Regions from separate parts of the Lentilactobacillus sp. TOM.63 genome, predicted to be linked through region 1. Evidence: riboswitches for the same ligand, from Rfam matches in the RefSeq annotation. Region 1 holds a riboswitch; each other region holds the start of a gene.
What was found. A riboswitch is a leader RNA that binds a small molecule or an ion and turns the genes downstream of it on or off. The one in region 1 is predicted to bind thiamine pyrophosphate.
Positions count from the first base shown of each region.

Region 2: another riboswitch for thiamine pyrophosphate. It lies ahead of QUF07_RS13005 (ECF transporter S component); the one in region 1 lies ahead of QUF07_RS06040 (ECF transporter S component).
Region 3: another riboswitch for thiamine pyrophosphate. It lies ahead of QUF07_RS03065 (thiaminase II/PqqC family protein); the one in region 1 lies ahead of QUF07_RS06040 (ECF transporter S component).
Region 4: another riboswitch for thiamine pyrophosphate. It lies ahead of tenA (thiaminase II); the one in region 1 lies ahead of QUF07_RS06040 (ECF transporter S component).

Region 1 is NZ_JAUCAP010000022.1:12,123-15,551, reverse strand. Features, by position in the region: gene QUF07_RS06045 (ATP-binding cassette domain-containing protein) at 1-616, opposite strand, end outside; gene QUF07_RS06040 (ECF transporter S component) at 635-1,228, opposite strand; TPP riboswitch at 1,423-1,512, opposite strand; gene QUF07_RS06035 (HAD family hydrolase) at 1,629-2,435, shown strand; gene QUF07_RS06030 (linear amide C-N hydrolase) at 2,427-3,365, opposite strand.
Region 2 is NZ_JAUCAP010000109.1:2,639-6,067, forward strand. Features, by position in the region: gene QUF07_RS12995 (MMPL family transporter) at 1-677, shown strand, start outside; gene QUF07_RS13000 (TenA family protein) at 870-1,565, opposite strand; gene QUF07_RS13005 (ECF transporter S component) at 1,578-2,174, opposite strand; TPP riboswitch at 2,311-2,405, opposite strand; gene QUF07_RS13010 (hypothetical protein) at 2,614-3,090, shown strand; gene QUF07_RS13015 (magnetosome magnetite crystal formation protein family) at 3,106-3,429, shown strand.
Region 3 is NZ_JAUCAP010000009.1:34,420-37,848, reverse strand. Features, by position in the region: gene QUF07_RS03070 (MFS transporter) at 1-711, shown strand, start outside; gene QUF07_RS03065 (thiaminase II/PqqC family protein) at 846-1,559, opposite strand; TPP riboswitch at 1,645-1,735, opposite strand; gene QUF07_RS03060 (HAD family hydrolase) at 1,939-2,574, shown strand; gene pepI (proline iminopeptidase) at 2,670-3,429, shown strand, end outside.
Region 4 is NZ_JAUCAP010000001.1:2,037-5,465, forward strand. Features, by position in the region: gene QUF07_RS00010 (fibro-slime domain-containing protein) at 1-1,285, shown strand, start outside; gene tenA (thiaminase II) at 1,490-2,188, opposite strand; TPP riboswitch at 2,250-2,364, opposite strand; gene QUF07_RS00020 (hypothetical protein) at 2,460-2,840, shown strand; gene QUF07_RS00025 (hypothetical protein) at 2,837-3,223, shown strand; gene QUF07_RS00030 (hypothetical protein) at 3,243-3,429, shown strand, end outside.

The DNA of each region.
Region 1 (3,429 bases):
CGTTAAGGTCATGGTCTGCGAGGATAATGGTTTTCCCGTGTTCCACTTGAAGCTGTTTGAGCTTTTTGATCAGATCCAATCGTGAATCTGGGTCGATGCTGGCAAACGGCTCATCCAAAACGATTACCGGTGGATCCATCGCAACGATGCAGGCTAATGCCACCCGCTGCTTTTCCCCACCGGACAAGGTATTGATAACCCTGGAGCGTAACTGTTTGATGCCACAAAAATCCAATGCGTGGTTGATAATCCCGTCTATCTTGGCAGGATCCACCAGCATATTTTCCAGCACAAAGGTCAGCTCATGGATGACAGTGTCCATGGCAAACTGTTGGTTGGGGTTTTGAAACATCATCGCAACCGAATGGCTGATTTCGTTGCTTGGAATTTGTTTGATATCCGTGTCACCGAACTTGATGCCTCCCAGAGCATCGTTGCCAATAAAATGCGGATACAATCCAGCAATAAAATACAGGAGTGTTGATTTCCCACTGCCGGATGGACCGGTCAGTAAAGAAAAATGGTTGTGTTTAAAAGTTACGTCCACGTCGTTCAATACCTTGACGGTGCTGCCGGGGTATTCATAAGTGAAGTGGTCAATCAAAACGTCAGTCATTATCAGAACTCCTAGCGGTTAAAGTGAAAATGCGTTACTACGATCCAAAAGACGAACAATCATCTTGGTTAAAACACCACCAAAAATGAAGGTTGAGATGTAACGAGTGACAAAGAGTGCCAACAATAGTGGAATGCCGAATTTGTTGTAGCCATTCTTAATCACGTCCCAGGCGAAGGTCACAACAACGGTGGTGAAAATTGAGGCGTTCAAGCCAACCCAGTCGTAACGCTTGTAGCCAGTGAAGGCGAATCCAAGTTCGGAACCAATTCCTTGAACCAAGCCAGAGATAAAGGCACCGGCACCCCATTGGCCACCAAGAAAGACTTCAACGGCAGCTCCGAGAAATTCACCAACAAAAGCAGATCCGAAAGTCCGAACCACAAAGCCAGTCAATGGGCCGGCCATACACCACAATCCCATTAAGAGATCATTGGCAAAGGGGGCAGCACCAATTGGTGTGAGTACAACGGTTAGCGCTGTATAGAGGAAACCAGCTCCCCAAAAAATAATTCCAGTAAAAATAGCAATCAAAGCAATTAGGATAATGTTACGAAGCGTCCATTTGCTTTGATGTTCCCGATTAGTAGCGGGTTGAGTCTTGTTATCCATGAATAATGCCTCCAATATGATATTTCACCCAATTATCTGGAGTGCCAAACGACTTGGTGTTGGCAAGAGGTGTCTGCTGGTAAGACCGGGCTCACTCGGTCACCGAAAAACCATCAGAGCATTCAAAAAAGCCAGCGCAAAACTTGAAGTTTTACCCTGGCTGCGAAATTCATCTATTGCAAATAATCCATTTGGATACAACGGAAGTATGCTCCCTTCGCTGGTACTGACCAGATCAGGTTCGATGGGTTTTTCTCAGCCTTTAGGCACCCCAGATAAGTTGTATGATTAAATTTAGTATACTAAATATAAAAGCAATTTACAAACTAATTCACGACATTGTAGAATGAATGTATGGAAACAACGAATGATCAAACTGAAATAACAGGAGGAATTGGCGTTGGTTAAAGTGATTGCAAGCGACATGGACGGCACGTTTTTAAATGATGAGGGCACCTTTGATAAGCAGGCGTTTCAAGCTCAACTTGATGAAATGAAAAAGCAGGGGTTGCACTTTGTTTCGGCAAGCAGTAATCAGTATCAACACCTGCTTGAATTGTTTAAAAACGTTTCTGGACCGATTTCGTATATTTGTAACAATGGGGCGTTGGTCGTTGATGAACGTGGCGTGATTGTGACCGAAGAGATTATTGACCATCTCGTTTTAAGAAAAGCACTCGAGTACCTCGAATCCGAATCACTTTATGCGGGCGCCGAGATTATTTTGGTTGGCAGAAACGGCACCTATTGTAACTTGCCGGCTGATTCAAAACGCTTTAAGGCTTCCCAGTATTTTTACGAAAACATGCAGTCGATGCGTGATTTGAAATTGGTGTTTGATTCAATTTACAAGCTTGATATCACTTGGGAAGCTGGTGGGGTCGTTAAACGCCAAGATGAGTTTAACCACAAATTTAGCGGCCAACTTGCGGCCACGTCTTCTGGCATGAATGGGCTGGACGTCATGGTCGACGGTATCAGCAAGCTTAGTGGTCTCCAGACCCTGTTGGCTGATTGGAACCTGTCGTTTGAGGACGTTGCCGCATTTGGTGATAACGGCAATGACTTTGAGATGATTGAGGCAGCTGGCGAGGGCTATGCAATGAAGAATGCCGCTGAAGACTTGTTATCCCGAGTTGATTTGGTGACGGATGAAACTAACGAAGAACAGGGCGTTCAAAAGCAGATTGCCAAATATTTAGGCTAGAAATTTGGCCGTGTTGGGATAATTGGCAATGAGTTGTGGCAGCGAGAAACTGAAAACTTGGTTGTCGTCATGATATTTGAAGAAATAAGTCTGATTGGTTGAATCTAAAATTGAAATGTAATGGGTATAATTAAAATTGGGATGGGCATTCATTGTCTGTTGATAAGGGATAGCAACCGCATTTAAGACATTAAACAAGCGGTTTCGAGCCACAAACTGATTTGGGGCCGGTGAATTCCCGAGCTTAACGACTGCCGCTTCAAGGAATCGCGAAGTTGGCGTGTTGGTGGCTGCGGGGATTTGCTGATTCAAGACAAGACGTCGGGATTGCTGGACTAAGCTTTCTTTATTTGAGGATCCGTTTAGCTCCTTGGCAAGCCGCCGCATGTGTTCGGGATAAGTTGGCGAATTGGTCAGGACACCGATGGAATCGGCAATGATTTCCATGCCATTTTGAGTTGGTTCAATAATTAATGTTTGCCCAGTTTGGTCGGTCAAAATCCAGTGAAACGAAAAAACTTCTTGGCCCGCAAGCCAATTTTTACCAATCAGGGCAACGTCTGAAAGCTCGTTTTTCACGGCTTCGATTGAATTATGTTCGCCGAGAACCCAAGGCAGGAAATCCTGTGGGGTGAGGTTCAACTTTTCTGGGACTTCATTAGCCAGATAGTGTGCTTTGAGCGGAAACATGAGCTCGGCGCAACTTAAGCCGGCAATGTTAACGCCATCGGCTATCAAAATATCGATGCGGCTTTCATGACGACCACCGCCGACGTATGGGTATTTAAGTGGTCGCTTGCCCGCGAGTGCAGTTTGGTAACTGGTTTGATTGATGAGAGTTGGATGCCACTTGGCCTCTATTGGGAAGTCCATGGTGCGGCCGAGAAGCGCATGATGATTATTTGATTGAATGGTTAAGCTGGTGCACATGTGAGGTCACCTCGATGAGTTTTCGAAATGGATGAATGGCATTTAAGAATGTTAGAATGGATTT
Region 2 (3,429 bases), on a different contig from region 1:
ACGCCAAGTTGAAGGGTTCATCCTTAAACAAAGCCAAAGTTGCAATTGGTGGTCAAAGTTCTCAAACAGCTGACTTACAAAAGACCGCTAATGGGGACTTCCTGAGAACAGTTGTCATCATGCTGGTTGGAATTGGAATTGCGTTGATGTTTGTCACCCGCTCACTCGTTCAGGCATTGACGATTATCGGCACATTGATTGTGACCTACTTTGGTGCCTTGCAGATCACGCGCTGGTTATCTGGCTACCTTCTTTTCCAAAATATGCTTACCTGGAATACACCATTCTTTAGCTTCATCATGTTAGTTGCTTTAGGAGTGGATTACAGTATTTTCCTGATGATGCGTTATAGGGGTGATGCCAGCGCAATAACTGACGTCCGAATGCGGATTACGAATGCCGCAACTATCATCGGAACAGTGGTTATCTCAGCTGCCATCATTCTAGGCGGCACATTTGCCGCATTGATTCCTTCCAACGTGCTTACCCTGATTCAAGTCGCAATGACCGTTATCGTGGGACTGGTCATCTTAGTTATCACCTTGCCAATCATTATGAGTGCAATGGTTAAATGGACCTACCCATATGTCAACGACAAGATGTATAAAAAGTCGATTGAAGGTCAAGATAAAATGCGTCGTAGTAAGGATCCTGAAGCCAAAAAGGGAAATGATTAACCAAGCTGATGTTTAGCCTAACCCCGCTTAAGCGCGTATATATAGCAGGGCCAAGGTATTAGTCAGCAGCTTGTTTATAAATGTCATTTAGCTGACCATTGATATATTTATTGATCAATTTTGCGATAAATGGCTGATCTTCGCTATTTAAGGGCAAATCGCTTTTTATCCCAGTCTCGCGAGTTTAAATCATTATCTCAATGGCCGAGCAACTTTTTCTTGTTCTTGATCCAGTAACCATTGCTCATGGATCACGCACATATTCCAATATTGCAATTCGTATTCGCTACTGTATTGAAATGCCAGCCGCATTTTCTCGCGGCCCTTATCGTCCGTATTCTCTGCCAGATCATCAGTTAAATTGAGCATTTGCTGATTAACCGAGCCAAATTCTTCCGATGCACAAAAATCAATAAAATCTTTGTAGACTGGCTTAGTATTAAATCCTTTTTCAGCAATTTTACGAAACATCTCTGTATAGGTCCAATAACAGGGAACCAAGCTGGCCTCTCCAGCATCAATACCTTGCTGTTCAAATTGATAATTCATGTTAGTAATATAAGCATATGCCGTTGGCGCAACCGGCACCGAATCGATTTCTGTTTGTGTCAAGTTCAATTCATCATAAATTGGGCTGTGCTCGCTAATCTCGTTACAAACATCAACTAAGTGGGCTAACGAATCAGCGTGGGCTCGATTCGTCATTTTAGCCGCAATTTTTTGATGAAGGTCATAAAAAGCGACACAATATTTATTATCCTGAATAAAGTAATAACGAAATGCTTCTGGGGCCAAGGTACCATCTGTCAAACCCGTGATGAATGGACAATCAAAAATTTGTTGCCAAACTGAATTGTTTTCTTGTCGTAACTGCGTTGTAAATTTCATCCTTTTCCTCCGTTATTTGCTTAATTTACTGACATTGTTGAGTTGCAGCTTATCAAATACCCGATCAAAATTAAGGGTAATCAATTTCACCAAAACACCATCAAATACCAGGCTTGAAACCGTCGAAATCATAAACAGTGCAATAATCATCCCAGTCCCATAATGACTATATCCAGAAGTGAGGAAGCTGTAGCCAAAGCCTAGTAGGTTAGCGCCAAAAGCCCCCAACAAGCAGCTTGTCCACGAAAACTTCTGATAGCCATGCGGGAAAAAGCCAAGTTCATTGCCGACACCTTGCAAAAAGCCGACGACAACAGTCATAATGCCCCATTGAGCACCAAAGAACATTTCAACAACCGCAGCAAGTGTTTCGCCAATAATTCCGGCGCCGACCGTTGGAACAAAATAAAGACACAAAGGTGCAGAGATGTACCATAAACCAGAATACAAGCCATCGACAAATGGGCTTAACCCAGTTGGGGTCAGCGCAATTTTGGTCACATTGTACAAGGTGTCAACGCCGTAAAAATAAATTGCCCCACAGACAATCCCAATCAAAGTCACCGTAATAATCTGTCTAACGTCCCAGTGTGGTGATCGAATGTTCATCAAATATCCGCCTCGTTTCACTATTCTAAATTCTAACGTACCAACCAAACCGATTCTTCAGCTTACTTTATCTTTCCATTAAAAAAAGGACCTCCTCTACAAAAAGAGCGGTCCTTAGCCATGCAAAAATCGTCACAAATTGACTAATTGGTCTTCCTACGTCAGTACTAACTGATTCAGGTTCCATGGGTATTTCTCAGCCGGACTTATCCAGCACCCCAGACCACAGATTAAATTATTTGATCAAGGCCATTAAACACCCAACTAACACCGACTGTCAATCATTTTTTGAAATTCTTTTATTTGGAAGTCTTACCAATAAGCAACTCAATTTGACAATTTAGCCCGTTTAACGTTATAGTTTTTAAAGTTATCTAAGCTCAAATCTGATCACTGATTCTAATTACCCTTTCGAATTTTTCTGTTAGGAGCACTCACCTTGAAAAAACTCATTAAGCTCGCTTTAACCATTTTAGCCGGCGTCGCACTTGCCGCTACCAGTATCCAAGCGTCACCTATCTCAGCCCAAGCCGCAGATACTTACTACAAAGTTGGGAAGATCCATAACTACACCCCTTCAAGTTGGCGTGGGAACTGGTATTCATACGTTGATGGCAAAATGTGTGTCACCCATATCAATCAATACTCAGTTACCCAATCTTATAAAGGAAAGTCCCATACCCTCTTTAAAAGCACTTGGAAAGGTTATAAAAAATTAGCAGTCGCCAAAATCCAAGGCAGCAGTCGTTACACGTTTAACGCCTACGCTCAGCACGGTTATCAGAGCGACAGAGGCTGGGGAATCACTCATCGGACCATTAATGATCAACGGCTCACCGTACTGAGAGACTACTCGGCAATGGGTTCCTACGTTGACCTTTTCAGAGCGCCAGTTTACAAGTCGTATTCAAAATAAACGAGAGGAATTGACATGTCAGAAAACAAAGTTGTTAATGCATTATCATATTTGTCGATCGTCTTCGCCCCGTTCATCTTTCCATTCATTGTCTGGTTGATCAGTAAGGATAACCAAAACATGCATGAAACGGCAAAGCACGCCTTTTTATTGCATTTGATTCCAGTCGTATTATCAACACTCACATTTATGCTGGTGGGCATTATGGCAATTACGGTGGGCGATCAAACCCGATCTATCGCAATCCTATTCATTGTCCTGGTGGGGCTAGTCATCATTGTGGATATCGCAATGTTTATTTATAACTTGTATTTAGGAATTAAAATCTTAGTAAAATAA
Region 3 (3,429 bases), on a different contig from region 1:
CTTGGAATCGTGCCGGTTGTCCTGACATACTTTGTCCGTCGTCACTTGACTGAAACCACTGAGTTTGTCCAAGCTAAGAAAGCCGAAAAAGAATCAACTACCAGTGCCGTATTCAAATACATGTTCAGTTCACCAAAATTAGCTTATCAAAGTTTCGCCTTGATGATTATGACAACTGTTCAAATTGCCGGCTACTTTGGCCTGATGAACTGGCTGCCAATCATCGTTCAAAAACAACTTGGCTTAAATGTTTCCGGCTCATCACTTTGGATGATTGCCACAATCATCGGGATAAGTTTGGGCATGATGACTTTTGGTTCAATTCTGGATTACTTTGGTCCACGCCGCGCATTTGGTATCTTCCTGCTTGCTTCGGCTGCAATGGTCTTCACGATTACGTTGGCTCATAACACGGTTTCACTATTAATCATCGGTGCGATCGTCGGCTTCTTCTCAAACGGAATGTTCGGCGGTTACGGCGCAGTCATCAGTCGCTTGTACCCAACTGAAATCCGCTCAACTGCTAATAACGTGATTGTCAACATCGGCCGGGCAGTTGGTGGCTTCTCGTCAGTGATCATTGGTATCTTGATGGATCACTACTCACTGACAGTTGTCATGGGCTTCCTATCAATCCTTTACGTCATCAGCTTTGTCACAATGGTTACCCTACCAGGGTTGAAAAAGTTGAGCTCACGGCAAACGGCTTAAGCAATAGTTTAATCAATCATTCAAATATCTTTAGATCATTATGAAGTAAAGTTTCAACCGCAAAAAGGAGTTTCTGCCACTTAGCCTAATGCTAAGAAGTAGAAACTCCTTTTAGTACTTTCATAAATCACCAGTTAAAGTAATGGTCCACCCTTCCCGTTTAAAGCGGCGTTTTGCCAATCATCCCAAGTAATTTGTTTGTATGCCGCATCCCAGAAATACCATTCCAGCAGGCGGCTCTTTAGAAAGGTTTGCTTGGCCTGTTCCTGCTCACGAGGAGTAGCAGATTTGGCTTCATAATCGATGATATTAAAGAACTGCTGAATGAACCCGTTCGGACCGAGAAAATCATCGCCACCCATCGTTAGGAAGCTTTGAAACGGCTCTTTTTCGACCCGGGCTTGCTTAGAAACGAATTTGCCTAACTCAATGTACATCCATTCCCCAGCCGCAAACGAAGGCAGAATTTGGAGAACACTGTGCGTTTGAATGGTCGCAGCCATATGTTGGCGATAGAGTTGATTAATTGGTTGAATCGGCGTCTGCTTCAGCGTTTCCCAGTTGTGAGGCATTGATTCCGGCTCGCGGTGCAGCCAATCCCGCAACATCGTCAATTGAAGATTCTGGCGTTTATGAAATAGCAGCGCTTGTTCAGTTGTCGTGCTGTTGTCGATCAATGCATTAATAATCCCGACTTCGTTATACTCAAAGGCAATATCCTGTTCATCGTAATACTGCAACTGTTCCGGCGTTAACGTAGCATGGATAATTCCTCGGACAAATGGATGCTTTTCGTTGGCGACTAAGTAAGGTTCGGCTTCAAATAACATATCTTGAGATAATGACATTGGCAATTTCCCTCCTGTTGTGGCGGAGGGGGCTACTCTGCTTTGAAATGACACCATTGATTCAGCCGTCGCCTATCCTCACAACAACAGCTCACTTGGGTCTTCCTGCGACAGTCCTAACTGTATCAGGTTCTATGGGTATCATCTCAGCCATTAAAGCACCCCAGACCACGGATTAATTTATGTGATAGTCTCATTATAATTGGCTGACATCTAAAAACAACTGCTGATTGAGTTGGCTTCTAATGATTTAAGTTCCCACGCAGAGAGCTGTTTTTGAACCGGCTCCCCTTGTATCTTGCGTCTGCGTGGTTAATAATAGATAGTAACGGTCAATTAGGCTATTACATTTATCCTGAATAAGAAGGAGTCACATAAAATGAAAAAAATCATTGCTTTTGATATGGATGCCACCACTGCCGAAACGTTCCCGGTTATTTTTGATTCGTTCAGAAAAACCGTCCATGATTATACTGGAAAATGGATCAGCAACCAGGTCATCCTTGCCCAATTCGGTGCCAACGAAATTGGGATGCTCAAAGAACTAATTCCGAACTATTCAGATGAAGTTTTAGAGACCTTCCATAAAAATTACCGCAGCGCCCACATGTTACTGCGGAAACCCTTCGATGGGATCAATGATCTTTTACATATGCTCCACGAACACGATGTCATCACGCCAATGATTACCGGCAAGGGTGAGCAAAGTTTACAAACCAGCCTGGATGCCCTGGGATTAGCCGACCAATTTGAACCGGTAATGTCTGGCTCTCCTGATGGCTCAATTAAATCCAAACAATTCGGTGATGTACTCAAAAAATATGATCTGCCAAAGGATCAGATGGCTTATATTGGTGATGCCACTAGTGACGTTGAAGCCTGCAAAGATGCCGGCATCACGTGTTATACGGCCGCTTGGTCAATCAACGCCAAGCCAGCCGAAATGGAAAAGCTTAATCCTAATGAGGTCTTCACCTCAGTTGAACAGCTTCGCAATCGATTATTAGAGAATTAAAATAATTTTAATTTGCCCGCTGTACCACTGAAAACGCGTAGTATAATCGAACCCAATGAACCAAGTTTATTTATGAGGAAGGATCTGTTTAACTTATGAACATTCAAGAAGGCTATATGCCCTTTAAAAGTTACAAAACGTATTACCGGATTGTCGGTGACCCAACTCCAGGCAAAGCACCACTCCTGCTCATTCACGGTGGCCCCGGCTCATCTCATAACTACTTCGAATTACTCGACGACTATGCGGAAACGGGCCGGCAGTTAATCATGTATGACCAGGTTGGTTGCGGCAAATCGTCCATCCCTGACGACGAATCAATTTACGTGAAGGAAACTTGGGCTGAAGAATTGATTGCCCTGCGGAAATATCTCCACCTTGATCAAGTCCACATGTTAGGCCAATCCTGGGGTGGCATGTTGGAAATGTTGTACCTCACCCACTATAGTCAAGACGGCGTGAAGAGTGTCATGATTGACGGCTCACCGGCTTCTATTGAATTGTGGCGCCAAGAACAACATCGCCTAATCAAATACTTAAGTCATGAAGATCGTCAGGCCATCGCTGAAGCTGAACGGACTGGTGATTTCACGAATGTTAAATACTTAGCTGCCAATGATCGCTATATGGAACGCTACTGTTGGGATGATCCCGATGAAAATTCACCGGAACCGCTAAGACGCCCAACCAACGGCAAAAAGGCCAGCTTAATTGCAGAAGGTCCAAATGAATTTACCGAGAATGGGACCATCGGCGACTTTGACGTCACTGACGATCTCAAGAACATTCACGTCCCAGTACTGGTTACCAATGGCACTGACGATCTCTGCACGCCCTTGATTGCCAAGTCGGTTT
Region 4 (3,429 bases), on a different contig from region 1:
CGGCGGCTATTCATTCGATAGTAGTAAATACCATACCGTATTCGATGACAAAGCAGATGATCCGAACAATTTAGGGGATATGTTAGTTTATAACAAAGCTAATAAGGCGAATGATAACAGTGGTGGCCAATTCTTTCCCTTGGACAAAGACTTCAAATTCTTCAATGGAAACAATGCTCAAGGCTATAATCTAAAAGGCAAGAATGCCCCTAACCACTTCCTTGGGATGAAGATGGAGTTTTCTTATATGCACCCTGAAGGTGGTATGGTTGATGACAGTAATTCACTTACGGACAAAAAGATCCCAATGGTGTTCAATTTCAGTGGTGACGATGACTTTTGGTTATTCATCGATGGAAAACTTGTGCTTGATATTGGTGGAATCCATTCAAAACTAGATGGAGCAATTAATTTTAGTAATGGGGAAGTATCCGTAGGAAAAAGAAAGAAAGAACATTTGGATAATTTGTTAGGCCAAGGATGGGGCAATGCCGGCGATTCTCATGAGATCAAGATTTTCTACCTGGAAAGAGGGCACGGCCACTCTAATCTCAAAATGAGTTTCAACCTCCAAATTCCAGAAGACTATCATGCTGAGAAAACTAGCTATGGTGTACAAAAAATCCAAGGTGAAACTCAGTACGTCTATGGCGAACATGAAAACTATGCAAAAACCGAAAATTCTCTTTACACTTACGCAGAAAATGAGCGATTTGGCATTCGTACGATTGAAGATGAAATCACTCCTCCTGATCCCGGACCGGGTCCAGGCCCATCCACACCGGATCCAGATCCAACCCCTGATCCAGAGGTAACGCCACCAACTCCGGAAGCCCCAACACCAGAAACGCCAACTCCAGAAACCCCAACAACTCCTGAAGATGACATTGAGCTTCCACAAGCCTTGCCATCTGATGACAAGAAAGGTAACGACAAAAAGAAAACCAGTTCAAGCAACAAGACTGGCAAGGCTTCAACTAGCAAAAAGGACGGCGTGCTCTACCTCAAGAGTAACCCCGGTTCTGGTGCAAATGGTTCCGGCTCAACTGGCACTGGCCTTCAAGCATTGAACGCTAAGGGTGGCAGCACCTTCAAGTACAGTAGCAATGATGCTGTTAAACCAGCGTCCGCTTCTACTAATGCCACTCAAAAGGATCAAGAACTCAAGACAGCGTCCATGCTGCCACAAACTGGTGACACGCACACCGCAAACTGGTTAGCAGTCCTTGGATTGTCTATGTTAGGATTGCTTGGCTTGGCGAAATTCAGACGTCGTCGCAACTAAATGCTCGTACAAAAGGCTGAGACATGTGTTAATTTTCAATCAGTGATCATCATTTGGATTACCACTGATACTCAGATAAAAGCTGCGACAAACGACCGATTCGGGCCATTTAACAAGAAAAACCAGCTATTCCAGCCTCAGGAATAACTGGTTTTTTCTTGTTGGATTCTGGGTTCAAAATACTTATTATCCCAGTCTATGTGCTTAGTAATATTGCTTCATTGGTTTCACAAACTGCCAACCCGTCTGCTTATAGGCTTGATCCCAGAACCGCCACTCCATTTCACAGCTCTTGAGGAATTCTTCCTTAACAATGTCCAAACGGTGCTGGTCGTACTTCACGGCTTCTCGGTCGATCAAATCATACATTTGCTGGAGAATACTGTCCTCGCTATCGCCCATATCTGCGTAAAAATCAATCCACGGTTTGAAGACATTATCGTCAGTATTCTTCCCTTGCTTCACAAACCGGTTTGCGATTTCCAAATACGTCCATGGACACGGCGTCATGGCGGCCACAATATCGATCAGGTCGCCAGTTCGCGCTGCCCGATACATATGCTCATTGTACAAATAAGTGCCGGGTGCTTGGGGCTCGTGCTGCAAAGTTTCGTATTTCACCCCGGCAACGTTACAGAAATTGTGATGGGGGTGAATTTCACTATTTAGGATAAAATCAATTTGTTTGGCAAAGATCGCCATGTCCGCGCGAGTTTCCGACTTTTCAATGGCCGCCGCGTAGACCTTGATAAAGGCATTCAGGTAGTTATAATCCTGACCGACATAAAATGTCAGGGCCTCTTTAGGCAAATTACCATTGCCGATACCTTCGACAAATGGATGTTGGTAGATTGCCTGCAAAATTGGTTGACCAGCTGCCAGTAACTGTTGTGAAAATTTCATTGGATGAAACTCCTCTTGCAAAAATTTTCAAATAAACCGTTACCGGATTTGGTACCTGTCATTCTCAATTCTGTCACTTCCCTACGTTGGTATTAACCAAATCAGGTTCAAAGGGATTGGCACTGCGCCATCTCAGCATATAGCACCGTCTCATTTGAATACCCAAAGTGTACCACGGTTGCGGCGTTTGCAACAATCTGGTTATTCATGATACGCTGTTAACAACTATTTTGAGGGGTTGGGGAAATTTTTTACAGAGAGGTTCAGTGTTATGAAATTCGATTTAAAATATGCCCTAATCACGAACTATTTATTGTATGTCATTTTAATCTTATACCCGATTATCCAGTTATTCGGGATCAACGACCTGATCAACCTGGTCATTCTGATTGCCGCTACCACTATTATTGAAGTGATCATTAGCAAATCGTTTGGCCAACAATACTTCAAGCAGCATTCCGAATACGATCGAACAAATCGAACGTTCACGTTGGCCGCCAACTTCAGCCTAATCGTTGGGGCGATCATTTTGGCGGTTCTCGTTTCGTTTTCACTGCTTCAAAACGGCGAATTGTTCTTTCTAGTCTTCACGATCATGATGATTTTCGTGGAAGGGTTTAAAGCACCCGTTAGAAAGAAGGGAAACGCATGAGAGTGGCTTGGAAATACAGCCTTCTCCGCAACATCCCTGTCCTCATCATTTTTGGCATCCTAAATGTCCAAGAATGGGCCAACCAGACTTTTCCCGGTGTTGAGGGTCTCCAAACGCTAACCAATATATCTAGTATTTTGCTCTTAATTGCCATTATGATCTGGCCAATTCATTACTTCAGCTTCAAATATTGGTACCAAAAACATCTCAGTTATGACCCCGACCACCACCAAATCACCAAAATAGGTGCTGGCCTCACCGCAGTCGGCATTCTGGTTTCCTTTTACTTATTTTTCGGCATCGTTCCCCAAACCTACTGGCCGGGAACCATTGCGATTGTTATCACGTTTTTTGTGAAGGATGCCTTTACCACCACATCCTGAATAGAGAGGAGTAGCTTTAATGCCTTACAGCTATCTTGACGTCAAATTACCCAACCCCCAATCTGAAGGAAAACTGCAAGCCGCCCTATATCAAGTAACAGTTGGACTAGGCAGCCTGGTTGATGAAATCCAACCCGAAAAGCTCCAATTCAATCGACCCGGGTTCTTCATCGAAAATCTCCATTTAACGAAGGCAGAACACCAAA